4 regions of the Micromonospora sp. WMMB482 genome follow, and region 1 is predicted to be linked to each of the others. Evidence: riboswitches for the same ligand, from Rfam matches in the RefSeq annotation. Region 1 holds a riboswitch; each other region holds the start of a gene.
The links. Region 1 has a riboswitch for cyclic di-AMP ahead of KSK32_RS28245 (transglycosylase family protein). Riboswitches for the same ligand answer to the same signal wherever they lie in the genome.

Region 2: linked by a shared signal. The riboswitch ahead of KSK32_RS22020 (C39 family peptidase) and the one ahead of KSK32_RS28245 (transglycosylase family protein) in region 1 are both predicted to bind cyclic di-AMP.
Region 3: linked by a shared signal. The riboswitch ahead of KSK32_RS15080 (hypothetical protein) and the one ahead of KSK32_RS28245 (transglycosylase family protein) in region 1 are both predicted to bind cyclic di-AMP.
Region 4: linked by a shared signal. The riboswitch ahead of KSK32_RS03910 (hypothetical protein) and the one ahead of KSK32_RS28245 (transglycosylase family protein) in region 1 are both predicted to bind cyclic di-AMP.

Annotation. Positions count from the first base shown of each region.
Region 1 is NZ_JAHOPD010000020.1:5,777,061-5,784,202, reverse strand. It holds gene KSK32_RS28260 (SDR family oxidoreductase) at 1-42, opposite strand, end outside; gene KSK32_RS28255 (helix-turn-helix domain-containing protein) at 74-550, opposite strand; gene KSK32_RS28250 (LLM class flavin-dependent oxidoreductase) at 597-2,159, opposite strand; cyclic di-AMP (ydaO/yuaA leader) riboswitch at 2,329-2,474, shown strand; gene KSK32_RS28245 (transglycosylase family protein) at 2,473-3,120, shown strand; gene KSK32_RS28240 (YbaB/EbfC family nucleoid-associated protein) at 3,307-3,792, shown strand; gene KSK32_RS28235 (transglycosylase domain-containing protein) at 3,897-6,212, opposite strand; gene KSK32_RS28230 (hypothetical protein) at 6,359-7,018, opposite strand.
Region 2 is NZ_JAHOPD010000020.1:4,413,277-4,420,418, reverse strand. It holds gene KSK32_RS22035 (bifunctional cytidylyltransferase/SDR family oxidoreductase) at 1-439, shown strand, start outside; gene KSK32_RS22030 (CDP-glycerol glycerophosphotransferase family protein) at 459-2,135, shown strand; gene KSK32_RS22025 (alpha/beta fold hydrolase) at 2,181-2,927, opposite strand; gene KSK32_RS22020 (C39 family peptidase) at 3,318-4,178, opposite strand; cyclic di-AMP (ydaO/yuaA leader) riboswitch at 4,369-4,510, opposite strand; gene KSK32_RS22015 (hypothetical protein) at 4,820-5,584, opposite strand; gene KSK32_RS22010 (hypothetical protein) at 5,724-6,068, opposite strand; gene KSK32_RS22005 (acyltransferase) at 6,149-7,142, opposite strand, start outside.
Region 3 is NZ_JAHOPD010000020.1:2,970,521-2,977,662, forward strand. It holds gene KSK32_RS15075 (carbonic anhydrase) at 88-741, shown strand; gene KSK32_RS15080 (hypothetical protein) at 797-1,825, opposite strand; cyclic di-AMP (ydaO/yuaA leader) riboswitch at 1,829-1,960, opposite strand; gene KSK32_RS15085 (YibE/F family protein) at 2,115-3,407, opposite strand; gene KSK32_RS15090 (metal-sensitive transcriptional regulator) at 3,571-3,870, opposite strand; gene KSK32_RS15095 (heavy-metal-associated domain-containing protein) at 3,951-4,157, shown strand; gene KSK32_RS15100 (hypothetical protein) at 4,194-5,165, shown strand; gene KSK32_RS15105 (cation-translocating P-type ATPase) at 5,183-7,142, shown strand, end outside.
Region 4 is NZ_JAHOPD010000020.1:670,609-677,750, forward strand. It holds gene KSK32_RS03900 (AAA family ATPase) at 1-958, shown strand, start outside; gene KSK32_RS03905 (cation diffusion facilitator family transporter) at 1,050-1,964, shown strand; cyclic di-AMP (ydaO/yuaA leader) riboswitch at 2,108-2,238, shown strand; gene KSK32_RS03910 (hypothetical protein) at 2,243-3,316, shown strand; gene KSK32_RS03915 (SRPBCC family protein) at 3,340-3,792, opposite strand; gene KSK32_RS03920 (STAS domain-containing protein) at 3,894-4,253, opposite strand; gene KSK32_RS03925 (hypothetical protein) at 4,673-5,077, shown strand; gene KSK32_RS03930 (BON domain-containing protein) at 5,238-5,912, shown strand; gene KSK32_RS03935 (DsbA family protein) at 6,013-6,567, shown strand; gene KSK32_RS03940 (LuxR C-terminal-related transcriptional regulator) at 6,571-7,142, opposite strand, start outside.

The sequences.
Region 1 (7,142 bases):
GTTGGCGCCGGTGACGAGGGCGGTGCTTCCAGCGATCTTCATGTCTCGCTCCGAGAGGTGGTGGGAAGGGAGGTCAGGCGGACAGCAGGCCCGGTCCGGGCAGGACGGCCAGTTCGCCGGGCGGTACGTCGTGCCCGCCGTCGCAGCGCAGCCGGGCGTGCACCGCCGACCCGCACCCGTCGTGGGCCACCCGGACGGCCGGGCCGGCCGCGTCGGCGGCGTACGTGTCGCCCCACTGCCGCAGCGCGACGAGCACCGGGATCAGGTCGCTGCCCTTGGCCGTGAGCACGTACTCGTCGCGGGTGCGCCGGCCGGGCTCGCGGTAGGGACGCCGGTCGAGCAGCCCGTCGGCGACGAGCTGCTTGAGGCGTGCGGCAGCCACGGGCTCGCTGACGCCGGCCCGCCGGGCGAAGTCGTCGAAGCGGCGGGTGCCGAACGACGCCTCCCGCAGCAGGAGCAGCGTGGTGCGGTTGCCGACCACCTCCAGGGCCCGGGCGATCGAGCAGTTGGCGGTGGACCAGGAGTCACGCTGCGAGAGGAGGTCCGTCATGCCGTCGACGGTACCCCCTGACTTAGGGAATCAGAAGTCAGCTACCTCACAGCTGGCCGGGGAAGAAACCGTGCCGGGCCAGCGGCTCGACGATCTGGTGCTCCTCGTACGACAGGTGCGACAGCAGCGTGTCGGTGAGCAGGTCCACCGCCTCCTGGAGCTGCGTGAAGTCGCCGGGCCGCCGGACCAGCTCCACGAGCGCCCGGTCGACGTTCTCCACCACCCCGTGGATCACCACGTGCTCCTCCTCGAGGCGGTCCAGCACGGCGGCAAGCCCGGCCTCGGAGCGGCGCAGGTGCGGGAAGATCGAGGCGTCCTCCAGCCCGTGGTGCTGGGTGACCATCGTGCAGTAGGCCGCGCAGTACGCCCCGAGCGTCCAGTTGTTCTGCCGCATGGTCATCTCGTTGAGCGCGGCCCGCGCCCGGCCCGGCGAGACCGAGCCCCGCTTGACCTGTTCCAGCAGGTCGCGCACCTGGGCCAGCTCCTGGCGCAGGTGGTCGTGCACGTCCACCAGGTGCTGCCCGGCGGCCTGTCCCCGGGCCGGATAGGCGTGTCCGGCCGGTGGCGGCGGAGCGCTCGGGCGGGTGGACTCGTCCCACGCGCGGCGCGCGCTCAGGCGTACCCCCGGGTCGGGGGTGGGGGTGACGCCGAGCGTGCTCGGGCCGCCGGCGGTGGCCGGCTCGCGGGTGGCCGCGCGGGCGGCCGCGGCGGGCGTGGCGCGCTCGGCGGCGACCAGCTCCCGCACCGCCGGCGCGACCTCCTGACCGAAGATCTGGATCGCGCGCGGCTCGTCGCTGCCGAGGATGAACGTGGTGATGCCGTGCTCCAGCGTCAGTCCGGCCAGTTCCTCCACCCACTGCTCCGGCGGTCCGGCCAGGAAGCCGGCCGACGAGCGGGCGAACGTGCCGGTCACGTTGAGCATGCGGCGGATCGCGGCCGGGTCGCGCCCGGCGGCCGCCGCGCCCTCGTCGACGAGCGCGTTCAGGGCGGGCAGGTCGTCGGGGCCCTCGGGCAGGTACGACAGGGACGGCAGCCAGCCGTCCGCGGCGCGGCCCACCAGGCGCAGCATGCGCGGCTTGTATGCGCCGACCCAGATGCCCACCGGGTGCGCCGGGGCCGGACCGCGCTTGGCGCCGACCATCCGGTAGTGCTCGCCGTCGACGCGGATCATGCCGCGGCGGTCGGTGTCCCAGACCTCGCGGATCACCTGGATCGCCTCGTCGAGGGCCTCGACGGCGGCGCCGGGGGACAGGCGCCGCCCGCCCGCAGCCTCGATCGCGTCCCAGAACGCGCCCGCGCCGAGTCCCAGCTCGACCCGGCCGCCGGTGAGCAGGTCCAGGCTGGCGACGCTGCGGGCCAGCACCACCGGCTGGCGCAGCGGCAGGTTGAGGACGTTTCCGGCCAGGCGGACGCGTTCGGTGGCGGCGGCCACGTAGGACATCAGCGTCCAGGTGTCCAGGAAGCCCGGCTGGTACGGATGGTCCTGGAACGTGACCAGGTCCAGCCCGACCTGCTCGCAGAGCCGGGCCAGCGCCACCACCTGGTCGGGCTGCCCGGCGGCGGGCGTCAGGAAGCCGCCGAAGGTCAGCTCGTGTCCGTGATCGGTCATCCGTCCGCCCTCCCGTGATCTTGCCTGGCCCTGTCACCGTAGCGCCGCCCCCGGTCGCCCGGCCGGGTGAAGAGCGTCACAAGAAGCGGATGATCGTCGCAAATCGCTCCTAGCGTCAGTTGCGTTCGCACAAGCGGACACCGGGGCTGGAAACGCCAAATCCCGCCGCCGGCCCCGGTAACCGAACCTCGCGCGGGAGCGGGGGAACCACACGTTCCACGGTGCATCGGCACCTCGGGGTGAAGCCGCCACCGGCGGCCGGGCTCCTCGGCCCGAACCCGACAGCTCACCTCGTCGGCGTGGAGGAATCCACATGGCAACTGAATACTCAGCCCGAAGCCGCCGTACCGCGCTCGGCGCGGCTCTGGCCGGCGTCGCCGTCGGCGCCGCGACAGTGTTCGGCCCGGCCGCTCCGGCCAGCGCCGGCGTCAACTGGGACGCGGTCGCGCGCTGCGAGTCCGGCGGCAACTGGAAGATCAACACCGGTAACGGCTACTACGGCGGGCTCCAGTTCTCCCGCGCCACCTGGAACGGCTACGGCGGCAGGAAGTACGCCGCCCGCGCCGACCTGGCCAGCCGGTCCGAGCAGATCGCCGTCGCGGAGAAGGTGCTGCGCGGGCAGGGCATCGGCGCGTGGCCCGTCTGCGGCAGGAAGGGTGGCTCGGCGAGCGCCGCGGCGACTCGGTCCGAGCGGGCCACCACGAAGGCGGCACCGAAGAAGGCGGCCCCGAAGCGGGCCGCCGCGCGCAAGGCCACGCCGCAACGGGCCGCGACGAGGGTGTTGCCGCAGCCGTCGTCCGCCGCCGGGACGTACGTGGTCCGGCGCGGGGACACGCTGTCGGAGATCGCCGTCGCGCAGCGCGTCGACGGCGGCTGGCGTGCCCTGCACGAACGCAATCGCGCGGTCGTCGGCGACGACCCGGGCCTGATCTTCCCCGGTCAGCGGCTGCGCCTGCGCTGAGCGGCCCTCGGACGCCCGGCCGGTTCGCCCCGGCCGGGCGTCCGGCCGTCCGCGACACGCCGCGCCGCCCGGTGTCCGCCCTGCTCGCGGCGCCGGGACGCGGCCCTCGGCGGCCGGTGACCGCGATTCGTCGGAGCCGGTTGCTAGGGTCACGATGCTCGGCTAAGACGTGAAGAAAGCGCGGAAATGACCAACGACCCGTTCTCGGCGGCCGCGAGCCTCGACGAGCTGCTGACCCGCACGCAGCAGGCGCTCGCCGCGATGCGCTCCCGGGCCTCGGCGCACACCGACGGCGAGCCGGGCGACCTGCTCCGGGCCGAGGGCACGGCCGCCGGCGGGCGGGTCCGCGCGGTCGCCGTCCAGGGTGGCCGGCTGGACTCCGTGGTGATCGACCCGGAGCTGGCGGGCGTGCCCTTCGACGTCCTCTGCGGACACCTCGTCACCGCCGCCAACGCCGCGCTGTCCGAGCTGGACGCCCAGGTCAGCGCGTCGGCGCGGGCCGACGCCGACGCGCTCGCCGCCCGGCTCGGCGGCGTGGGCGACCAGGCGGAGCTGTTCAGCCGCGCGATGCACGAGGTGGCCGCCCGGATCCACCGCGACCGTGGCGCCGTGTCCCGGGCCGGGCGCCCGGCCGGCGCGGGCACCCACCCCGGCAACCGTGACCTTCGATAGGCCCTGGTCAGGGCGACCGTTGCCGGTGGTGACACGGGCTGCCGTGCACGCGGCGGACGGCGCCGCTGTGGGCCGGCGGCGCAGATCAACGTGAGGCGGCCGGGTCAGCGCGGGCCGCGGGTCCGCGTCGGCGACACGGTGGGCAGCGGTGGCAGCGACGGCGTCAGCGTCGGCCGCGACGTCGGCCGACGGGTCGGGTCCGGGCTCCGGGACGACGACGAAGGACTCGGGCTCGGCGACTCCGACGGCGTCGGCGCGGCGGTGGTCGGCGGCGGTGGCGCCGACCGAGTCGGCTCCGGGTTCTCGCCGGGGAACGCCGGCTGACCGAAGCGGTACTCGTCCGGGTCGAGCTTCATCGCCGCGGTGGCCCGGGTCATGAACTGCCGCCAGATCGGCGCGGCACCGGTCGAGCCGTACACCTCGTAGCTGCCGCCCCTGGTCCGCAGCGGCTTGCCGTCGGTGGTGCCCAGCCAGACGGCCGAGGCGAGCGCGCCGGTCCAGCCGACCATCCAGGTGTGCACGTTCTGCGTGGTGCTCTGCCCGGCCTGCCAGGTGCCGGTCTTGCCGGCGGAGTCCCAGCCGTTGCCCAGCTCGGCGGCCCGCACGCGGCGCAGCGTCCAGTCGAGCTGGTCGATCGCCTCGCGGTCCAGGCCCAGGTCGGTGGTGCGCAGCTGCTCGGTCCACACCTGCTCGTCGTCCTTGCTGACCGACCGGACGAAGTGCGCGTCGGCACGCTTGCCGCCGCCCGCGAACGTCGCCATCCCGTTCGCGTGGTCCTGCACGGTGATGCCGTACTGCCCGATGCCGACCTCCGTGGAGAACCGCTTCGCCACCTCGTCGGCCGGGTCGCTGCGCAGGTCGACACGCTGCGGCCGGGGATTGCCCCGGACCGTCTCCCACATCGACTCCACGCCGGCCTGCCGGGCCATCTCGATCACCTTGTCGGTGCCCAGCTTCTCGGTCAGCTCGAAGTAGGTCACGTTCAGCGAGGCGACGGTGGCCTCCCAGAGCGCGCAGTCCGGCTGACAGGGCGCGCGTTCGGCGTTGCGGATCGGCCCGGCCGCGCTGCCCCTGGTCCGCCCCGAGGCGGGGAACTCCTTGGTGTCCGGCGAGTCGAACCGCTGCTTCACCGAGATCCCGTCCCGGACGGCGGCGGCCAGGTCGTACACCTTGAACGACGACCCCGGCGGGTGCTGGCCGAAGCCGCGGGTCTCGCCGTTCTCGTCGTAGTACCAGCCGGCGTAGTCCGCGCCCGAGCCCCTGTCACCGCCGTAGTAGCCGAGCACCCGTCCGGTCCCCGGCTCCACCGCCACCAGCGCGGCCTGCCAGTTGCGCGGCTGGTCGCGTACCGCCTGCGGCGCGGTGTCGCGGCGGATGTCCGCCGCCGCCTCGGCCGCGTCCTGCACGCGCTTGTCGATGGTGGTGACGATCCGGTAGCCACCGTCGCGGATCACCTCGTCGGGCTTGCCGCGGAACGGCTCGGTCTCGCGCAACTCGGCGAGCACGTGGTTGACCACCAGGCCGGTCGGCCGGTCCAGGTCGGACCGGCCCGCGTCCTCGTCGATCGGCCGGACCGTGTCCGGGTACGTGAGCCCCGCCGCCTGCTGTGGCGTCAGGTAGCCGAGCTCGACCATGCCGTCGCGGATGTAGTTCCACCTGTCGATCGAGTTCTGCCGGGCCAGCGCGTTGCGGCGCGGGTCGTAGCCGGGCGAGCCCTCCGGGTCGGCCGGGTCCGCCTCCGGCTGCTTCACCATCGCGCAGAGCACCATCGCCTCGGCCGGCGTGAGCTGCCGCGCGGCGGGCGCGTCCCGGCGCACCGTCTTGCCGAAGTACGTCTGCGCGGCCGCCTCGATGCCGTACGCGCCACGGCCGAACGGCACGGTGTTCAGGTAGAAACCGAGGATCTCCTCCTTGGAGTACGCGTCGTCGAGCTTCCACGCGATCACCGCCTCGCGCAGCTTGCGGGAGTAGGTGACCCCGCGCAGGTCTGCGGCGATGCGCGCGTACTGCTGGGTGAGGGTGGACGCGCCCTGCCGCTGCCGGCCGCTCACGTTGGCCCAGGCCGCCCGTAGCACGCCCCTGAAGTCGATGCCCTGGTTCGTCCAGAACGTACGGTCCTCGGCCGCCACGATCGCCTGCTTCGCCGAGTCGTTCATCTGGTCGTACGGCACGATGGTGCGGTTCTGCGCGCCCAGCTTCGCCATCGGCGTGCGCCCGTCGGCGTAGTAGACGGTGGTGGACTCGGGCAGCTTCAGGTCGCTGGGCGTCGGCACGCTGTCGAAGTAGTAGCCGCCGGCCACCAGCCCGCAGCCGGCCAGCAGCGTGCAGACCGCGAGGACGACCGGCAGACGCCGCCGGCTGCGCCTGGGGCGCATCTGGGCAGCGCCGCCCGGCTCCGCTGTGGATCCGCTGTTCCGCACGCCTTACCTCCGACTGCTCGGCTGAGTCGTGCCCGGCTCGCAGGCTAACCGAGCTGCGCCGACGACACCGGCCGAAGAGCCCGGACGGGTGTGGCGCCGGTCCGGGCCGGGGCGTACGACTGCCGCCCCGGCCCGGGCTCAGCCGGTCAGCGTGCCGCCCGGCCGACGGCCCGGTCGTCGCGTTCCCGGCCGACGGCCCGGCGGGTCCGCCACCTGTCGTTGCCGCCCGCGGGCGACGGCGCCGGCCGCCACAACGACCGCACCGGCGTGCCGTCCGGGGCGGCGAACGTCTCCCGCTCGGCGTAGCCGAGCCGCCGCAGCAGCTCCTCCTGCCCGGCAGCGCACGGATGCGCGTACGAGGGCAGGTTCAACGTGTCCATCCGGCGCTGCGACGCGGACAGCGCCTGCGTCGCGCCGCCCCGGGGGGCGGCCAGCAGCGCCAGATGGTTGTGCGGCTCGGCGGGGCGGCGTGCCGCCATTTTCTCGCCGAAGCGGCGGAACCGGTCCTCGTCCGGCCCGGCGGCGCTCGCGAGCCGGTCGGCGTACCGGTGGGGGGACGGGATCGGGCGGTAGCGGTGGAACCACACGGTGGCGGCGCTGCCGTCGGGCAGCAGGAACGCGTCGCCGAACAGCAACGCGTGCTCGGTCCAGATCCGCGCCACAGCGGCGAGTACCGGCAGGCGGCGGGACGGGTCGGGGACGAGCCAGGTGGCCGGCGCGGTGGGTGCGAGGGACTCGGCGACGAGATCGGCGATCCGGCCGATGTCGCACCAGCGGGCGCGGACGACGGACAGGGCTGTGCTCATGGACGAACTCCTGTCTTCGCAGGCGTGATCGGGTCGGTTACGGGCGCCGGACGACAGTCGGCGGCGCCGCCGCGGCATGCGGCAGTCGGGCGGGACACGCCCGTGCTCCGGATCGGAGGTGCCT
Region 2 (7,142 bases), 1.4 Mb from region 1:
CCTGCACGTCAACTTCGTCGGCCCGGTCACCATCGCGCGCCAGTCCCTGCCGTACCTCCAGCAGACCAAGGGTCAGCTGCTGCTCTACACGTCCAGCTCCTACACCCGGGGCCGGGCCCGCTACGCGCTCTACTCGGCCACCAAGGCCGCGCTGGTCAACCTGACCCAGGCGCTCGCCGACGAGTGGGCCGAGTTCGGCGTACGCGTCAACTGCGTCAACCCGGAACGCACCGCCACCCCGATGCGGACGCGGGCGTTCGGCGAGGAGCCGGAGCACACGCTGCTCTCCTCCGAGGCGGTCGCGCAGGCGTCCCTGGACGTGCTGATCTCCGATCTGACCGGCCAGGTGGTCGACGTGCGCCGGTCCCCCGGCGAGCAGGTGGCCGCCGTACCGGCCCAGCCGGGCCCGGACCGGTCCGAGCTGTCCACCGACGCCTGAACCCGACGGGACGTACCAGATGCGTGGTGACCTGGTCCGCAAGCTGCTCGCCCGGGTGCTGACCACCGGGCTGGCGGTGCTGGCCTTCCTCGTCGTGGCGCTCACCGGGGCCACCGGCTGGGGCCTGGCCCTGGCGGTGGCGGCGCTCGCCGCCACCGCCTGGGAGCGCCGGGTCCGGCCGTCGGCCGACGGCCTCGCCGAGACGGTGCTCGTCGCCGCCGGCATCCTGGTCGGCTACGCGCGGCGCCTCGACGACGGCTTCGACCCGGCGCTGGCCGCCACCGCGCTGGTCCTGCTCGGCCTGGTGCTGCTGGTCGGCCCGCTACGGCAGGCCGGCGCGCTGGAGATCCGGGCGGCGAACCTCCCGGTCCGTACGTGGACACCTGTGGTCGCCGCCCGGCTCGGCGACGCGCTGCTGGTGCTGCTCGCCGTGGTGGCGCTCGCCGCCGCCCTGGCACTGCCCGCCTGGGCGGCGCTCGCCGCCGCGCTGCTCGTCGGCGCCGGCTGCGGTGCGGTCGCGCTGGACCTCGCCCGGCGCCGGTTCCGGCCGCCCGCCGGAGGTGGACCGGTCGGCCGGGCACTGCGCCGCCACCAGCCCGAGTTCGTGCTGCACTTCTCCGCGCCGCCCGGCTCGGAGTACCAGGTCACCATGTGGCTGCCGTACCTGGAACGGATCGGCCGCCCGTTCGTGGTGGTGCTGCGCGAGCCGGAGTTCCTGCCGGCGGTGGCCGCCGCCACCCGCGCCCCGGTGGTCCTCTGCCCCACGCTGAAGGCGCTCGACGAGGCGCTGGTGCCGAGCCTGCGGGTGGCGTTCTACGTCAACCACGGTGCGAAGAACGCCCACGTGATCCGGTTCAACCAGCTCACCCACGTGCAGTTGCACCACGGCGACAGCGACAAGGCCCCGAGCGCCAACCCGGTCTCGGCCATCTTCGACAAGATCTTCGTGGCCGGGCAGGCGGCGATCGACAGGTACGCCCGCGCCGGCGTGGAGATCCCCGCCGACAAGTTCGTCGTGGTCGGCCGTCCCCAGGTCGAGGCCATCGAGGTACGCCGGGAGCCGGTCACCCCGCCGGCGCACCCCACGGTCCTCTACACCCCGACCTGGACCGGGCACCACGCCGACGCGAACTACTGCTCGCTGCCGGTGGCCGAGACGCTGATCCGCCGGCTGATCGACAGGGGGGCCGCGGTGATCCTGCGCGCCCACCCGTACACCGACAAGAACCCGGCCTCGGCCCGCCAGCTCGCCCGGCTCACCGAACTGCTCGCCACCGACCGGGCGAAGACCGGCCGGCCGCACCTGTTCGGCGCCGCCGCGAGCCGCGAGCTGACGCTCACCGAGTGCGTCAACCGCGCCGACGCGCTGGTCTCCGACGTGTCAGGGGTCATCTCCGACTGGCTCTACTCCGGCAAGCCGTACGCGGTCACCGACACCGGCGCCGACGGCGCGCACTTCGTCGAGCGGTTCCCGCTCGCGGCGTCCGGCTACGTGCTGCGGCGTGACATGTCCAACGTGGACGAGGTGCTCACGGAACTGCTCGACGCCGACCCGAAGGCGGCGCAACGCTGGGCGGCCCGGACCCGCTACCTGGGCGATTTCCCCGCCGACGGGTACGCCGAGGCGTTCCTCACCGCCGCCCGCCACGAGCTGGAGCCCGACTGGGCGGTCCCGGCGCCGCGCGCAGCCGGCTGACACGGCGGCGGCCGGTCGTCCGGCCGTCGCGGTCGGCCCGGCCGCTCAGAGGTACGGGTCGAGCAGAGCGAGTACCGCCTCCGGGTCCTCGACGTGCGCGTTGTGGCCCAGCCCGGGCAGCGTGGCCACCGGCACGCCCAGTTCCTTGAGCTGCGCGTCGGTCACCATCGGGTCCAGCTCGCCCCGGGCCAGCAGCACCGGCACGTCGGTGGCGGCCAGCAGCACCGGCAGCCGGGGCTCCCCGACCGCGAACGCGGCCGGGTCCATGGCGAGCCGCCAGCGGCCGTCCTCCCGTCGCAGCCCCGCCTCCACCACCGGGTGGTCCGGGGCGAACAGCCCGGCGAGCCCGGACACCCGCAGGTAGCGGCGGGCCGCCTCGTCCCGGGTGGTGAACCAGGTGACCGGACGGGCCGCCAGCTCCTGCGACTTCGCCAGTTCGGCCGGGGACCAGACCGCCTTGATGCCGAGCCCGACCACCGCGTCGACCGGAAGTCCCCGCTGCCGGGCCGCGAGCGCCAGTGCTACCACCCCGCCGAGCGAGTGCCCGAGCAGCACCAGCCGGTCGTCGGGGCCGAGCCGGACCGGGCCGAGCCCGTCGGCCACGCGCTGGGCCAGGGCTTCGAACGAGTAGCCGGGCAGCGGTGGCGACCAGCCGTGACCCGCGAGGTCGGGGGCGAGCCAGCGGCCGGGCCAGCGGCGCTCCAGCAGCGGCGCCCAGGGCAGCCACACCTCGCCGGTGGCGCCCATGCCGTGCAGGAGAATCAGGTGCCGCTTCCCCGTCGCATCGCCCATTGGCGCAGTCTGCCACCGCCCGCCCCGCCCACGCGAGACCAAACCCCCGCCCCACCCCCTGACGCCCCCCTCGCCCCGGCTCCGGCCGCCCACACTCCGCCCTCCCCGTCGATCTGTGAGTGGGGTTGTCAAGGACTCCCGGCTCCGAGAGATCTTGGTACCAAACGGCCCCCATAGGGGCCCTTTCCTACCAAGATCTCCACCGATCCCACCTCGCGCGCCCGCGCCGCCCCGAACCTCTGCGATCTTGGGGCTGTGGCACCTCCCACATCGGGCGGGCCGGACATGCTGGGCGCCACAAGTCCAAGATCGCGCGCCAAGGGCGCGTGAGGGCAGCCTGAAGGCCGGCACCCCGGGGTGGAGTGCCGGCCTTCGGAGCGTGCGGGACGGTCAGGCGGAGTAGCCGCGGCTGGCGATCCAGTGCGCCAGGTCGATCGTGGTGACCCAGTACGACGGCAGCGACGGGTCGGCCGAGTCGGCGATCCGTACGGTCCGGCCGTCGTCCTTGTAGCCGACCACCGCGACGTAGTGGCCGCCCGGGAACGAGTGCCAGCCGCCGTTGGTGTCGGTGGCGGTACCGGCGACGTTCGCGACGACCCCGCGGCCGTCGTTGATCGCCTCGACCACGTCGGCCTGGAGGCGGTCCATCTGGGCCGGGGTGGCCGAGCCGGGAATCATCCGAGTCCGGTACGGGTTGCCCTTGACCTGCTGGTTGAGCACCCGGGTGGTGTCCTCGGCCGAGTTGGTGCCCATCTCGGTGGTGCCGAGAGGGCCGGCGAGCGCGTCCTGGCTGCGCTCGATGCCGGCGGCGCTGAGCGCGTTGCGCACGGCGGCCGGGCCGCAGTAGAAGTAGTTGATCTGCGCCTGGTAGTCGTAGTCGAGCGACTTGCTCGACGGCGGCTTCGGCTTGGCCTTGGGAGTGGTGTCCGGGTCTGCCGCCGCCTTCGCGGACGGCGAGGCGCTCGGCGACGCGCTGGGCGCGGCGGAGGCGCTCGGCGACGCCTGCGGCACGGCGATCCGGGCCTCGCTGCGGCTGGCGGGCTGCTCGCCGAGGCGGGCGGCGCCGAGATCGGCGACCGCTGCGGTGTTCTCCTGGACCGGGGCGTCGTCACCGGCGGTGGCGACGGTGCCGGCGCCGGCGCCGGCGGCCAGCACGAGCGCGGCGGCCGATCCGGCGATGATCCGGTACGGGCGTTCGGTGACGATCCGTCGCAGCTGACGCTTCAGGTGGTGCTTCACGAAATCCTCCACGGGGCGTGCGGCGCAGGCCGGCCCGGCACGCGGAGGAACTCACACGTGCTGAAGGGCCGGATGGCCGGGGGATCGGGAACGCCCGTGATGCCGGGCGCCCGGGGGGCGGTTTGCCGGTCGCGCGTCAGGCCAGCGCGGGCACCGCGTCGCCGTGGAGGCGGGGGGACGATCGAGGGATGGGCACGAGGGGTACTCCTTCCGTGGCCGCCGACCGGGTTAGCTGACGGATTCGGGCGGGAAGTACGCCCTACCGCGGGCCGTGGCTCGCGGATTCACCCCGATGGTGCTCATGGGTCCCCGGTTCGTGGAACACGATTAGGCGGGTCGGTGCGGCGCCGCCGTCGGCGATCGATTACCGCATCGGACCGCGCCGACACTACCGGCGGGTATGTCCGATGCCAAGCGGTCCCACCTGCGTAAACGTGATCCGCGGTAACGGATTTTCGAACACCCGGTTACTCACTTCGCTCAATGGGACAAGCAGTTTCGACGGCACCGCGCGGCGGAAAGCGGACAGACGGCGACCACCGGGCCGGCGATTGCGCGACTCGATGCCCCGTTCTGCGCACGGCGCCCGTTTCGGTAACGCGGGTGACCGGGCTCACCACATTCCGGGTAACGATTCGGCCGAGACGGCCGTCTCAGCCCACCCGGGCCGGGCGCCACCGGGCGTTGCGGACCGACGCGGGCACCGGCAGAGGGCGCGTCGTCGCGCTCGCGCACGCCGGGGCGGGCCGCAGCGCCACCGCGGCCGCGTACGCCTCGGCGGCGAGCGTCCGGGCCGCTTCGGCGGCCAGTTCCACGTCCCGCCAGGCCGCCCGTTCCCGCGCGTCAGCGATCTCCCATCCGGCGCGGCGCCCGTCCCTGACGGTGCGGGCCAGGATGATCTCCTGCTCGGCCGGGTGCCGGCGCGGATCCCACCCGTTGCGGCGCGCCAGCACGTCGGCGAGCTGACGGGCGGTCAGGTCGTCCCGCCAGTGCGCCGTCATGGCGGCGTGGTGCAGCCAGCGTTCCCGGGCCGCGTACTCCGCAGGGGTGCGTGGCGTGCGCGGGGCGGCCAGCGCGGCGGCCCCGCCCAGGCGGCGGGCCGCGGCGTCCGCCTCGTCGTACGCGGTCCAGGCCCGATCCGCCTCGTCCTGCGCGGCCAGCCACCGCTCGCGGCGGCGACGGGCCGTCTGGGTGGCCCCGGCGGCTGCTACCGCCACCTCCTCGGCGTACCGGATCAGGTCGTCGCGGCGGGCGGCGTCGGGGTCGGCCGGCTCGGGGGCGCCCTCCGGCGCGGGGTCGCGTTCGGGACGGGCGACGAGCGCGGCGAGCAGGCCGAGGGCGAGCAGCAGCAGGAAGGACCAGATGGCGGCGGCCTCGGGCACGGAGATGAGGAAGTGGTACAGAGCGGTCTGCGACATGGTCGGCACCTCACGGGAAGGACCTGGCGGGAGGGCCCGCACGACCTCGCCGGGGCGGGCCTGTGGGAACGGGCCGCCGAGGGCGGGTGCGGGGATGACGTGCGGTGGGTGCGATGAACGGGCGCGGCCCGTGGGCCGGTCAGCGGATGGGCGGGGCCCGCGGGCCGGCCGGTGCGGCGGCCCAGCCGGCCGGGACCGGCTCCGCGACGGCCGGGACGGCCACCCGGGGCGCGGGTGCCGGCGCCCCGGCGGGGCCGGCGTGCCGCTCGGCGACGCGGTCGGCCTCCGGCCGCGCGGCGGTCGAGGCGCCTGCGACGGGGTACGCCGACGCGGCGACCGCCGGAGCCGGGGCGGCAGCGGCGACGCCGGCCGGCAGCGTGGCGGCGCCGAACGAACAGGCGACGACCACGGCGAGACTGGCGAACATCCGGGCGGTCCAGCGCGCCACCCACCACACGGGGCAGGTGAGCGCGATCGGAAGCACGGGTACAAACTACCGCCGATCCCCCACGAACACACCGCCGCACGGCGTGTCGCGGATCGACCGGCAGGCGGTGGCGCGTGTCAGTCCGGGCGACGCCGCCCGGCGTACTCGATGCCCTCGGCCGGGCCGGTGACGGACGTCGCGCCGCCGACGGTGGCCCCGGTGGCGGCAGCCTCGGCGGGCCCGCGCGGAGCCGGCACCGCCGGCGCGCGCGACCCAGCGCGGGCCCGGCGGGACGGGCCGAGCAGGCGCATCATCGGCACCTCCACCCAGCGGTGCAGCGCGGCGGCCAGCGCGAGCGTGACCACCAGGAAGCCGAGCACGGCGACCGGGCCGCGCCAGCCGGGCAGCCCGGTCCCCCAGTACCCGGTGAGCCGCAGCACGGTCACCATGACCAGCACGTGCACCAGATAGAAGGCGAACGAGACCTCACCGAGCCAGACCATCGCCCGGGACCGCCAGGGAGTCGGGCGGCCGCGCACGTCGGCGTCCGCCGCGGCGGCGATGACCAGCAGGTACCCGACAGCGAGCAGGGCCGCCCAGAACTCGGCCGGGATCCACAGCGCGGCGATCACCCAGGTGGCGACGAAGATCCCGGTGGCGGCGGCGAGGTTCGGCCCGCGCCAGCGGTTCCGGCGCATCAGCTCGGCGGCGGCCACGCCCATCCAGAACTCCAGCGACCGGGTCACCGGGAAGATCTGGGTGAACCACCACCGCTGCTCCTCCGGCACCAGGTGCTGGCCGGGCCACAGCGCCAGGATGAGCAGCGGCGCCGCGACCAGCACGGTGCGCAGCACGCCGGTACGGGCCCGGCGCAGCCACGGCACCACGAGCGGCAGGCACAGGTAGAAGGCCAGCTCGCAGGAGAGCGACCAGCTCACGTTGTTGACGCTGTAGAAGTAGCCGCCCAGCGGGATCCACGCCTGGACCAGGAAGAAGTTGGCGATCGCGGCCCACGGCACGACCGGGTCGGCGAACCAGGCCGCGACCGCCAGCGCCGCGACGAACGTCACCACGTGGTTCGGGTAGATCTTGGCGAACCGGCGGCGCAGGAACGTCCACGCGCGCTCCCCG
Region 3 (7,142 bases), 2.8 Mb from region 1:
GAATCTTGACGGGCCCCGAGGTGCGTGTGACCGTGGGTCGCGAGGCCGTTCGGCCTGGTGGTTCCCCAGGTAGACGAGGTGAGGGACATGACGCCGAGCACCCCGGAGCAGGCACTGACCGAGCTGCGTGCCGGTAATCACCGGTTCGTCAGCGGCGCCCCGCAGCATCCGAATCAGGACGCCGGGCACCGGGCGGCGGTCGCCGACGGTCAGCATCCCTTCGCGGTGATCGTCGGCTGCTCCGACTCGCGGCTCGCCGCCGAGATCATCTTCGATCGTGGTCTCGGTGACCTCTTCGTGGTGCGGACGGCCGGGCACACCGCCGGGCCGGAGGTGCTCGGCAGCGTCGAGTACGCGGTCACCGTGCTCGGCACGCCGCTCGTGGTGGTGCTCGGGCACGACTCGTGCGGCGCGGTCCAGGCCGCCCGGGAGGGGGTCCGGACGGGTGCCGCCCCGGTCGGGCACCTGGGCGCGGTGGTGGACGCGGTCTCGCCCAGCCTGCTGCGCGCCGCCCGCCATGGCGTCGACGACCTCGACGGCATCATCGACGTGCACATCGCGCAGACCGTGGAGACGCTGCTGGCCCGGTCCGCCGTACTGGCCGAGCGGGTGGCGGCCGGGCGGTGCACGGTGGTGGGCATGTCGTACCGGCTCGCCGGCGGCGAGGTGCGGACCGTGGCGCAGTCCCCGGCCCCGCTGCCCGCTCCGGCGGCGCCCGCCGATCCGGCGCTGGCCGGCTGACCCCTAGGGCGACGAGAAGGGGCCGCCCGAGGGCGGCCCCTTCGCTGTGTCCGAATCAGAGCAGCGACATGTGAACGTGGTCGGTGTGGTTCGACGGTCCGCTGTACGAACTCCAGCCGGTGGCCGGGAACCAGATCTGCCGGTTCCAGATGACGTAGTAGATGCCCAGCCGGTCGGCGTTGCGGATGAGGAAGGCGGCGACCTCGTTGCCGTACCGGCGGGTGTCGTTGTTGTGCCATGGCGCGAAGCCGCTGTTCTGGAGCGACCAGTCGCACGCCTTGCCCTTGGGGTGCTCCCACGGCCCGCCGGGCCGGTAGCAGCCCACGAAGCGCTTGAAGCCCGCGCGGCGTACCTCCTTGTACGCGTGCAGCGTGCGCGGGGTGACGCAGCCCGAGGTGGTCGGGTCGTCCTCGCTGCACGACTCGGCCTTCCAGCCGCCGTCGGCGGTGCGGCCGGGGGCGATCTTGGCGACCGGTGAGGTGGCGGAGACCAGGCCGCCGGTGAAGCCGAGACCGCCGACGAGCTTCAGCGCGCGCTCGGCCTGCACCTTCTCGCGCTCCATCGCGTTCTTCTGCTTCTCCTGCTCGCGTACCTCGGCGTCGAGCGCGATCTTGGCCTGCTCGGCGCGGGTCTTGACCGCGTTGATCGCGGCCAGGCGCTGCGCGTTGAGGAGGTTCAGCTCGTCCAGGGCGTTGACCCGGCGGACGAACGAATCGGGCGAGTTGCTCTCCAGGAGCATGGCCATCGCGCCCATCCGGCCGGTCCGGTAGGACTGGGCGGCGAGCTGGTTGACCTGCGGGCTGAGCGCGTCGAGTTCGGCCTGTGCCGTCTTCACCTCGGCCGCCAGCCGCCGCTGGCGGTCCTGCGACTTGGCCAGCTTCGCCTTGGCCTGGAGGAAGTTGCGGTTGGCGGCGTCGATCGCCTCGGTGATGAGCGGCGGTTCGCCGTCCTCCTCGTGGCCCGAGGGGGTGCCGGGGGCCGCCGCGGTGGGGGCCGCGGTCGCCGGGGTCGGCCCGGCCAGCACGGCCAGCGAGGCCAGCACGGCCACCACGGGTGTCAGCCAGCGGCGCAGGGGTGCCGTCACAATGTTCCCTTCCGTCGGCCGCCGACCGGGTTAGCTGACGGGTTCGGGACGGAAGTGGCCCCTACCGCTGTCGCGGATTCACCCCATGTACCTGGTTCCCCGGCTCGCCCGCGGGCGATTGGGCGGCGGCACCGCTGGCGCCGGTGCGCGCCTTCGGCGGTGACCGGCAGCGAGGTTACCTGACAGCACTCCTGAGGATCTACGTCCGGAAGCCGACCAATAGCGAGATTTCGCCGTGGCGCACCGTGACCAGCGTCGCGTTTGAAATCGATGGTCACGCTGCGGAGTGTCACCATGCGGCCTCCGTGCTCTTCCCGCCGCCGAGCGCCTCCAGCGCGTCCTCCCGTCGGGTCGGCGGCCGGGGCGCGGGTGGCGCCGGTTCCGCGCCGCGCGAGCGTCGTCCGGCGGTGGTCACGATCGCGGCCAGTCCGGTCGTCAGCGGTACGGCGGCGATCAGGCCGAGCGTGGCCACCGCGCTGCGGACGATCTCCTGGGCGAGGAACTCGCTGGTGAGGATCTGGCTGACCGGGCGGGAGTCGGCGACCAGCAGGAGCAGCAGCGGCAGCGACGCGCCCGCGTACGCCAGCACGATGGTGTTGACGGTGGACGCGATGTGGGCCCGGCCGACCCGGGTCGCGGCCCGGTAGAGCTGCCGCCGGGACAGGCCCGGGTTGGCGTGTGCCAGTTCGGTGACGGTGGCCGCCTGGGTGACTGTGACGTCGTCCAGCACGCCCAGCGAGCCGATGATGATGCCGGCCAGCAGCAGCCCGTGCAGGTCCACGTCGGCCCGGAACATGGACAGCGTGGTGGCGTCCTCGCTGCCGAAGCCGGTCAGGTGGGTGGCGGACGTGGCGAGCAGGCCGAGCACGCCGGTGACCACCAGGCTGCCGAGCGTGCCGAGCACCGCCACCGACGTCTGCGCGGTGATCCCGTGGGTCAGGTAGAGCACCACGAACATGATCAGCGCGGCGCCCACGATCGCCACCAGCAGCGGCGGCTGGCCGGACCCGATGCCCGGCAGCACGAAGCCGAGCAGGATGGCGAAGCTGGCCACCAGGCCGCCGAGCGCGGCGAGCCCGCGCCAGCGGCCGAATGCCACGATCGCGGCGGCGAACAGCACCATCAGCCAGATCAGCGGCGTACCGCGCTGGTGCTCGGCGATGTTGTAGGACTTCACCGTCGGGTCGGCCGGGTCGGTCAGCTCGACCAGGACGACCTCGTCGCCGACCGCGACCCGGGGCGCGCCCGGCCCGGCCGGGATCGGCATCTCGACCTGCCGGCCCGCGTCCGGGCCCTGCTCGGCGGTGACGGTCACGGTGCCGCAGGGGCCACCTCCACCGTCCGGGGCCTCCGGGGCCTCCGGGGCCTCCGGGGTCGGCGGGCAGGGCTCGGTGACCACCCGGGTCACGGTGCCGTGGTAGCGGGGGACGTCCGCGCCGCCGAACGGCTCCCGGTCCTGCCGGGGCCAGAGGACCAGCGCCGCGATCACGGTGAGCGCGAACAGCGGCACCACCACGGCGACGAGCAGCCGTCGTACGCCCGGCGGCGCGGCGGGTGCGGGGCGGGTGTGGTCGGCACCCATGGCGTCTCTCCCAACGGTCGCGGCGACGCCTGGTCCGCCGGACCGGCCTGGTCAGCCGGCCGGCGCGGACGTGTCGACCACGTCCGGGGCGTCGCCCGGCCATGGTAGGCAGCCCGGCTCGCCCGCTCCGGCAGGACGGGCCCGGGACGCGGCGGGTGGCCGCTCAGCCGCGCTTCATCAGGCGGCCGACGGCCGCCATCATCTCGGTCGCCATCTCGTCGGCCCGGCCCTCGGCGGCGCCCTCGTGCATGCAGTGCCGGGCGTGGCCGTCGAGCAGGCCCAGGCCGACCTTGTCCAGCGCCGCCTGGATGGCCGAGATCTGCGTCAGCACGTCGATGCAGTAGCGGTCCTCCTCGACCATCTTCTCGATGCCACGGACCTGGCCCTCGATCCGGCGGAGCCGGGCGAGGAGTTGGTCCTTGCTGGCGGTGTAGCCCCGGGTCGGGCTGGACGGCGCGGTCATGACACCGAGGATAGCGTACCCCTCGGGGGTATGTTAACGTTCGATCCGTACCCCTAGGGGGTATCAGATCGGAGGGCGAGATGGAGACCACCTACCAGGTGAGCGGCATGACCTGCGGGCACTGCGTCAACTCGGTGAGCACCGAGCTGAGCGCGCTACCGGGCGTCACCGACGTCCAGGTCGACCTGGCCGGCGGCCGGGTCACCGTCACCAGTCAGAAGCCGCTGGACGCGGACGCGGTCCGCGCGGCGGTCGACGAGGCCGGTTACGACCTCGTCGGTGCGTGACGGGTCCGGCGGACCCGCAGAAACCGAGGAGACACCATGAACACGGCGACGAAGCTCAGCGGCTTCGCCCTCGGCCTCGTGGCGGTGTTCGGCGCGGCGTACGGGATCGGCACCCTGGCCGATCCCGTCACACCGGCCGCCGAGAACCGCCACGACGACAGCGGCAGCGACCACGGGGCCGGCGGCGCCGGCCACGGTGACGAGGGCGGGGCCTCCGCACACCTGCCCGGCGGGCTGCTCGTCTCCGAACGCGGCTACACGTTCCAGCCCGCCACCGCCCCGGCCGGGCAGTTCGCCTTCCGGATCACCGGCCCGGACGGCGCGCCGGTCACCCGCTTCGAGGTGGCCCACGACAAGCGCATGCACCTGATCGTCGCCCGCCGGGACCTGTCCGGGTTCCGGCACGTCCACCCGGAGATGACCGGCGACGGCACCTGGCAGGTCGCCTCGCCGCTCGGCGGCCCCGGCGTCTGGCGGGCGTTCGCCGACTTCACCCCCGAAGGCGGCGACCCGCTGACCCTCGGCCTGGATGTCACGGTCCCCGGCGAGCTGACCGCCCGGCCGCTGCCGACGCCGGCGACCAGCACCACAGTCGACGGCTACACGGTCACCCTGACCGGCACTCCGGAACCGGGCCGCACCAGCCGGCTCACGCTCTCCGTCAGCCGCGACGGGCGGCCGGTCACCGACCTCGCGCCCTACCTCGGCGCGTACGGGCACCTGGTGGCGCTGCGGCAGGGCGACCTGGCGTACCTGCACGTGCACCCGGAGGGCACGCCCGGCGACGGGCGCACACCGGCCGGTCCGGCGATCACGTTCGCCGCCGAGGTGCCCTCGGCCGGGGCGTACCGTCTCTACCTGGACTTCCGGCACGGCGACGCGGTGCACACCGCCGAGTTCACCGTCCTCGCCGGCGACCGGACCGCGCCGGTGCCCACCGCGCCGGCACCCACCACCGCACCGACCCCGGACGCCGGACACGGCACCCCGGGGCACGGGCACAGTTGAGCGCCGGAGGTGCCGCGATGACTGCCACGGGAAAGGCGCTGCCCACCGCGCCGAACCTGATCGAACTGGCGATCGGCGGGATGACCTGCGCGTCCTGTGCCGCCCGGATCGAGAAGAAGCTCAACCGGATGGACGGCGTCGAGGCGACTGTGAACTACGCCACCGAGAAGGCCACCGTCCGGTATGCCGACGACATCGCGCCGGCCGACCTGATCGCCACCGTCGAGAAGACCGGCTACACCGCCGTGGTGCCGCCGCCGCCCGAGCAGGCGGAGACGGCAGCGGCCGGGGAGCCGGTGGACGAGCTGCGCACCGCGCGTACCCGCCTCTGGGTCTCCGCGGTGCTCACCCTGCCGGTGATCGTGCTCGCCATGGTGCCCGCCTGGCAGTTCGACTACTGGCAGTGGGCCTCGCTGACGCTCGCCGCCCCGGCGGTGGTCTGGGGCGGGCTGCCGTTCCACCGCGCCGCGCTGGTCAACCTGCGACACGGCGCGGCGACCATGGACACGCTCGTCTCGCTCGGCACGCTGGCCGCGTTCGGCTGGTCGCTCTGGGCGCTGTTCCTCGGCGACGCCGGCATGCCCGGGATGAAACACGCGTTCAGCTTCGACATCACCCGCGGCGACGGCGCCGGCAACATCTACCTGGAGGCCGCCGCCGGGGTGACCGTGTTCATCCTGGCCGGGCGGTACTTCGAGGCCCGCTCCAAGCGCACCGCCGGGTCGGCGCTGCGCGCCCTGCTCGAACTCGGCGCCAAGGACGTGACGGTGCTGCGCGACGGGCAGGAGACCTGGATCCCGGTCGGCCGGCTCGCGGTCGGTGACCGGTTCGTGATCCGGCCCGGCGAGAAGATCGCCACCGACGGCGTGGTCGAGGAGGGCACGTCGGCTGTCGACGCCGGCATGCTCACCGGCGAGTCGGTGCCGGTCGAGGTCGGGCCGGGCGACGCCGTGGTCGGCGCGACGGTGAACGCCGGCGGCCGGCTGGTGGTCCGCGCCACCCGGGTCGGCGGAGACACCCAGCTCGCCCAGATGGCGCGGCTGGTGGAGCAGGCACAGACCGGCAAGGCGGCGGTGCAGCGGCTCGCCGACCGGATCTCCGGCGTCTTCGTGCCGATCGTGATCGCGCTGGCCGCCGGCACGCTCGGCTGGTGGCTCGGCACCGGTTCCGGGCCGACCGCCGCGTTCACCGCCGCGGTGGCCGTCCTGATCATCGCCTGCCCGTGCGCGCTCGGCCTGGCCACCCCGACCGCGCTGCTCGTCGGCACCGGGCGCGGCGCGCAGCTCGGCATGCTGATCAAGGGGCCGGAGGTGCTGGAGTCCACCCGCCGGGCCGACACCGTGGTGCTGGACAAGACCGGCACCGTCACCACCGGCCGGATGGCGCTGGCCGAGGTGCTGCCCGCCGGCGGCGAGGACGCCGACGAACTGCTCCGGGTGGCCGGCGCGCTGGAGGCGGCCTCCGAGCACCCGATCGCGCGGGCCGTCGCCGAGGCCGCGGCCGAAGCCGGGCCGCTGCCCGCGGTCGGCGAGTTCGCCAACGCCGAAGGGCTGGGCGTGACCGGCACCGTCGACGGCCGGAGCGTGGTGGTCGGCCGGGCCCGGCTGCTGCGGGAGCGGGGTCTCGACGTACCCGAGGAGGTCGAGCGGGCCGCGACCGGCGCGGAGGCCGCCGGGCGGACGGCGATCCTGGCCGGCTGGGACGGGCGGGCCCGGGGCGTGCTCGCGGTGGCCGACGCGGTGAAGCCGACCAGCCGGGCGGCGGTCGCTCGGCTGCGTGAGCTGGGCCTGAGGCCGGTGCTGCTCACCGGCGACAACATCACAGTGGCGACGGCGGTGGCCGCCGAGGTCGGCATCGACGAGGTGATCGCGGAGGTGCTGCCCGCCGACAAGGTCGGCGTGGTCGAGCGGCTCCAGCGCGAGGGCCGGGTGGTCGCCATGGTCGGTGACGGGGTCAACGACGCCGCCGCGCTGGCCC
Region 4 (7,142 bases), 5.1 Mb from region 1:
GGCGTGGTGGCCCCGGCTGCACCCGCGGCACGTGCTGGGCTGGCTGGCCCGCCCGGACCGGCTGCGCCGCTACGCCGGGGGGATCCTCTCCTCGGCGGAGATCCGGCTGCTCGGCGACGCGTACCGGACGCTCGGGACCGAGGGACTGACGGTGGCCGACATCGCGCTGCTGGACGAGCTGGACGCGCTGCTCGGCAAGCCGGTGCAGCGGGCCCGGCCCAGGCGCGACCCGTACCAGCTCGCCGGTGGCGTGCGCGAGCTGAGCACGTACGCCGACCGGCAGCGCGCCGCCCGCGCGGCGGCGCGGGAGCGTCCGGCCGACTACCGCGACTACGCGCACGTGGTGGTGGACGAGTCGCAGGACGTCTCGCCGATGCAGTGGCGGATGGTCGGCCGGCGCGGGCGGCTGGCGTCCTGGACCGTGGTCGGTGACCCGGCGCAGACCGCCTGGACCGGCGACCCGCAGGAGCTGGACCGGGCCCGTGACCAGGCGCTGGGCCGGCGCAAGCGGCACCGGTACGAGCTGACCACCAACTACCGCAACTCGGCGGAGATCTTCGCGGTGGCGGCGGCGGAGATCCGCCGCCTCTACCCGGACCTGCCGCTGCCCGACGCGGTGCGGTCCACGGGGGTGCCGCCGGTGGAGCGCACGGTGCCCGCCGCCGACCTGCCGGCGGCCACCGTCGAGGCGGCCGAGACGCTGCTCGGGCAGGTGGAGGGCACGGTCGGCGTGATCACGCCGGTGCCGCGCCGGGACGAGGTGGCCGGCTGGCTGGGCGCGCTCGGCGCGGGCCGGCTCCAGGTGGTGACCAGCCTCCAGGCCAAGGGCATGGAGTACGACGGCGTGGTGCTGGTGGCGCCGGGCGAGATCCGGGCCGACCCCTCGGGCGTGCGCACGCTCTACGTGGCGCTGTCCCGGGCCACCCAGCGCCTCACCACGCTCGACCCGGTGGGGTGAGTCGCCCGGCCGCCACCCGCAGTTCACTTGCACACATAGCGATGTGAACATACATTGGGTCGGGCCGGTACGGGGCAGGAAGGGTGTTGGCGTGGGCGCAGGTCATGACCACAGCGGTGCGGTGGCCAACGCGGCACATCGCCACCGGGGCCGCCTCTGGGCCGCCTTCGCGCTGCTCGCCATCCTGATGGTGGTCGAGGCGGTGGCCGCCTTCACGACCGGCTCGCTGGCGCTGCTCTCCGACGCCGGGCACATGTTCACCGACGTCCTCGGCATCGGCATGGCGCTCGCCGCGATCACCGCCACGCGCCGCGTCGGCACCGATCCGCAGCGCACGTTCGGGCTCTACCGGCTGGAGGTGCTCGCCGCCCTCGCCAACGCCGTGCTGCTCGCCGCCGTCGCCGTCTACGTCCTGGTCGAGGCGGTACGCCGGTTCGGCGAGCCGCCGGAGGTGCTGGCCGGCCCGATGCTCGTGGTGGCGGCGCTCGGCCTGCTCGCCAACATCGCCGCGTTCGCACTGCTGCGCGCCGGGTCGAAGGAGAGCATCAATCTGCGCGGGGCGTACCTGGAGGTGCTCGGCGACCTGCTCGGCTCGCTCGGCGTGATCGCCGCCGCGCTGGTCATCGCGGTGACCGACTGGTGGTGGGCGGACCCGCTGGTCGCCGTCGGCATCGGCCTGTTCATCCTGCCGCGCACCTGGCGGCTCGGCCGGGCCGCGCTGCGCATCCTGGTGCAGGCCGCGCCGGAGCACCTCCAGGTGACCGCCGTGCACGACCGGCTGGCCGCCGTACCCGGCGTGGCCGAGGTGCACGACCTGCACGTCTGGACGCTCACCTCGGGCATGGAGGTGGCCTCGGCGCACCTGACCACCGAGCCGGGCGTGGACCCGGGCGGGGTGCTGGCCGCGGCGCGGGCCGCCCTGCACGAGGACTTCTCCATCGATCACGCCACGTTGCAGGTCGAACCCGGAGCGTCGGCCGGAGTGTGCGGACCGACCGAGTGGTGATTAGGACACACTTAAATCACTGTGGCTAATGTAGTCTTATGCCGGTTTTGCCCCGCCTAGCGGCGTTGCTCCGCGGAGCCGTGCCCGGGCAGCGCCGGTAGTCTCGGTCGCGGCCGCACCCGCGGACGCCACCGGCCCCGGTGGGGCGGCCGTCGCCTAATCGTCCGCAGGGACGAGCCGGGGAACCACGTACGTGGGGTGCATCCGCGTCAGCGGTAGGGATCTTCCGTCCCGAACCCGTCAGCTAACCCGGTCGGCGTTGACGGAAGGACGTGTGAATGCCCCCAGTGGCACCTGTACGACGGACGGCCGCCCGGTTGGCGGCCCTGATCGTCGCGACGCTGGCCCTCGGCGTCGCGACCGTTCCGGTCTCCCCCGCCTCGGCGGCGCCGGCGACCGGCCTGCTCGCCGCCGCTCCCGGCGACGACGAGGGCGGCACGCCCGAACTGCGTGCCCAGCTCGACGCCGCCGGCAAGGGCTGGCTGGAGGCGAAAGCCGCGCTGAACCGGTCGGTGAGCCGGCAGAAGCAGCTCAACGACCAGCTCAAGACAGTCGGCGCCGAACTCGCGGTACGCGACGCCAAGGTCGGCGAGATCGCCGCGGTGGCGTACCGCAACGGCCGCCTGGGCACCGCCGGGGCACTGCTCGGCAGCAGCAGCCCGGAGGGCTTCATGGACCGGGCCGCCGCGCTGGAGCAGGTCGCCGCGAACGAGGACCGTACGCTGCGCGACCTGATCGCCACCCGGGACGAGGCCACCCGCACCCGCGCCCAGCTCGACGGCGAGATCCGCGAGCAGCGCAAGCAGGTGACGGTGATGGCCAAGCGCAAGGAACAGGCCGAGCGCGCCCTGGAGGTGGCCAACGACCGCACCTCGCGCGGCAGCAGCGGCGGTGGCAGCGTCCAGGGCACCTCCAGCAAGAACGCGAAGCCGGCGCCGCGCAACTCGGACGGCTCCTGGCCGTCGGAGTCGTGCAGCGTCAACGACCCGACGCCGGCGAACGGCTGCATCACCCCGCGCACGCTGCACGCGCTGCAACAGGCCAAGGCGGCCGGCTTCACCCGGTACGTCTCGTGTCACCGGCCCAGCGGTTCCGGTGAGCACCCGAAGGGGCGGGCCTGCGACTTCGCCGCGCAGAAGAGCGGCTTCGGCGGTGTGGCCTCCGGCGGTGACCGGACGTACGGCAACAACCTGGCCGCGTACTTCGTGCGCAACGCCGACCCGCTCGCCGTGCTCTACGTGATCTGGTTCAAGCAGATCTGGCTGCCCAGCAGCGGGTGGAAGTCGTACAGCGGCGCCAACGGCGACCCGTCCAGCGACCACACCAACCACGTGCACCTCTCGGTGTACTGACCGCCCCGGACGGGCCGGCCGGATCAGGCCGGCCGGCCCTCCAGGGTCGCTCCGAGACGCGCCGCCAGGCCCAGGTGAGCCGCCCGGGCCTGGCGGAACGCGTACCCGAACAGCGGCGCCGGCGCGGTCAGCGTGATCTCCACGTCGATGCGTACCGTGCCGTCGGGCTCGTCGCGCAGCCGGGTGTGGTTGCGGACCGTCGTCGCGGGCTGCTGCCGCGCCACGGTGACCACCTCGTCCTCGCCCGCGATCAGCACGTCCGCCTGGTACGTGACCGGGAAGTGCAGCGGGCCGAGCTGCAGCCGGTCGGTGATCGCGTAGCTGGCCAGTGCGCCCGGCCGGGCCGGCAGCTTCCGGACCCGGACGATCAGCGGATGCAGCTCGCCCTGGCGACTCAGATCACCTAACAGGGCCACCGCTTCGGCCCGGCTGCACCGGGCCTGCACGGTGTAGCTGAAGCTGTCGCTGCTCTGCAAGCGGGCCCCCTCGCCGTCGTGCGTCGCGACGATCGTCCCGTACCGGCGCCGGACTGGCAACGGGTAGAAGGCCCCCTGGCCGCAGGGGGTGTGAACGGCGCTCAGGCGCCGGGCAGCACCTCGGGCGTGTCGTCGGCGAACCACGGCTCGGGCGCGCCGAACAGGCCGAGCAGGCCGGTCACCCAGAGCTGCCGGTGCACGAACCGGCTCGGCTCGGTGACCACGAGCTTGACGCCGCTGACCTCGCAGGTCTGGAAGCCCGCGACCATGGCGCTGATGCCTACCGAGTCGATGAACGTGACGAGCCGCATGTTCAGCTCGATCCGCGAGGGGCGGCCCTTGGCGAGCACTTCGGCGATCGCTTCCCGCACCTCGTACGCGGTGTCGACGTCGATCTCCCCACGGGGCGCGATCTGGACGACACCACCCGGTCGCACCGACTTCACGATCGACAGGCTCACGCGAGCACCTCCACTCGCCCATGACGGGCGCCTCATCAGTACGCGGGCCGCGACCGAGCGTATTCCTCTCACGGCCCGGTCGCCACCCCCCGGGATGAGCAATTCGCGAACTGGGCACACCTGGGCGTACCCAATCCGGACCTCCGGGTTCCAGTTTCCCCTTCAAGGACGGGTCGCGACCAGCCGTCCGGCCGGTCGGCCCCGCCGATCCGCCGACCAGGGTAGCGGGCGCACGCACGTCCCGTGGGCACCGGTCCCGGCGCGTTCGAGTGGTTCGTCCCGTTCACCGCCCGGTCGCCGTGACCCGGGCGTGGTTTGCCGCGCCCGCCCGCTGGGCACTGCCCGAGACAGTGAACCCGCCGGATGGACACCGGAGTCCGAAGTGGCCGCCGGCCTTCGGCACCCGAGGAGGTAGAACGATGTTCGGATCCAACCTGCTGGACCGCCGGGGCAAGGCCGAGCGGGTCGCCGACCAGGCGTGGCAGCACCTGCTCTCCGCCGTCGGTTCCGCCGGAGACAGCGTGCGCGACGCCACCCGGACCGCACGCCGCGGTTCCTCCGGCCTCGCCGACGACGCCACCGACCTGGTCGGCACCGCCGCGGAAGAGGCACGCCGCCGGGCCGGCCTCGCGTTCGACGCGCTCGCCGGCCGCCGGCCCGCGCTGCCCTGGACGCTGCTGATCGCGGCGGCGCTCGCCGGCGCGGCGATCGGCTGGGCCGCCGGCACCGCCGCACGCGCCGCCGGCAGCCGGGACCGCACCGCGGACGAGATCGAGTTCGTGGACGTCGACCGGCCGAACTCGCCGGCCGGCCTGGACGGCTGAGCGACAGGCGACCCGACACGGTGGCCGCTCCCGGGACTCCCGGGGGCGGCCACCGTGCTGCCTCACCCGGACCGGGTGAGGCCCGCTCACCCGGGGCACGCGCAGGATCGCGGGTGCGGGACCACATGCCCGTGCCGCGATCGACGGGAGGGAGAGCCGGATGGCCACCGACACGATCACGCGTACCGACCGGGACATCCAGAGCGCCGTGCTCGACGAGCTGACCTGGGAGCCGCGGGTCGGCCCGGACGAGATCGGGGTGACCGTCACCGAGGGCGTGGTGACGCTGACCGGCCGGGTGGACAGCTACGCCAAGAAGTGGGCCGCCGAGCGGGCCGCCCACCGGGTCGCCCGGGTCCGTGCGGTCGCCAACGACCTCGCCGTCCGGATCGACACCGCCGCCGGGCGAGAGGATCCGGAGATCGCGGTCGCCGCCGTACGGGCGCTGGAGTGGGACGCGTTCGTCCCGATCGAGGCGTTGCAGGTGACCGTCGCCGACGGCTGGGTCACGCTGCACGGCGAGGTCGAGTGGGAGTACCAGCGGCGGGCCGCCGAACGGTCGGTCGCCCGGCTCACCGGCGTACGCGGGGTCAGCAACGGGATCGCGGTACGCCCGGCGGTGCACGCCGGCGGCCACGACCTGGCCGAGCGGATCGTGGACGCGCTGGCCCGCAACCGTGCCACCGAGGCCGAGGAGGTCGACGTACGGGTGCACGGCGACACGGTGCTGCTGAACGGGCAGGTCCACTCGGCCGGCGAGCGTGCGGAGATCGAGCGGGTGGTGTGGAACGCCCCGGGCATCCGGGAGGTGCGCAACCACCTCGCGGTGCGCTGACGGGAACCACCCCGCCCGGGTGAGCCCACCTCACCCGGGCCGGGGCCATGGTGGGAGGCATGAGTGATCCGAACGGTCCGGATCGGCGGGTGAGTACCGGATGACCACGCCCCTCCAGGTCACCACCGCACGGCTGCGGATACCGGTGACCGAACGCGACCACGTCCGCGGGCCGGTGGACGCGCCGGTCACCATCGTCGAGTACGGCGACTTCCAGTGCCGGTTCTGCGGCGCCGCGTACCCGAACCTGACCGAGGTGCTGCGCCAGCGGGCCGACGTGGTGCGGCTGGCGTACCGGCACTTCCCGATCACCAACGTCCACCCGTACGCGGAGACCGCCGCGGAGACCGCCGAGGCCGCCGCGGCCCGGGGCCGGTTCTGGGAAATGTACGACTGGCTCTACCAGCACCAGGACCAGCTCGACCCGGTGCACCTGTCGCTGGGCGTCGAGCAGATCGGCCTGTCGCCGGAGGAGATCGCCGCGGAGGTCGGCCGGCAGGAGTACGCCGACCGAGTCCGGCAGGACTTCGTCGGTGGCATCCGCAGCGGCGTCAACGGCACCCCGACGTTGTTCGTCAACGACGTCCGGCACGACGGTGGCTACGACCTGCCCGACCTGCTGACAATGGTGGACGCCGCCACCGACGACGGCTGACTGTCAGATCAGCCGCAGCTCGCGCGCCCGCCGGACGGCGTCCCGCCGGCGGGTCGCGTCGAGCTTGCGGTAGATGTTGCGCACGTGCGTCTTGACCGTGTTGACCGAAAGTGACAGCTCGGCGGCGATCTCCACGTTGGACAGGATGCTCTGGAGATAGCGCAGGATGGTCAGCTCCCGCTCGGTGAGCGGCTCGTCGAGCGTCCGGGCCGGACCGTCGGCCGCCGCGGCCACCGGCTGCGCGTCCACGCCCCGGACCAGCTCGCTCACCGTGGCCCAGTACGCGGTGCCCGAGTCCAGGCGCGCGGCGAGCAGGTTCCGTACTCCGGGGTCGGCCCGGGTGAAGACGCGCCGGAAGCCGTCCGGCTCGGCGAGCGCCAGCACCTCCTCCAGCAGCCGGCCGGCCCGGCGGGCGTCACCGGAGGCGTCGGCGAGCGCCGCGTCGAGCAGCCCGGCGCCCAGCCGCACCGGCAGCGGCCAGTCCGCCGCGCCGGACGCGGTCCAGTCGGGCAGCGCCCGCTCGGCCGCGCGGACGTCACCGGCGCGCAACCGCAGCCGCGCGGCCACCAGCGCCG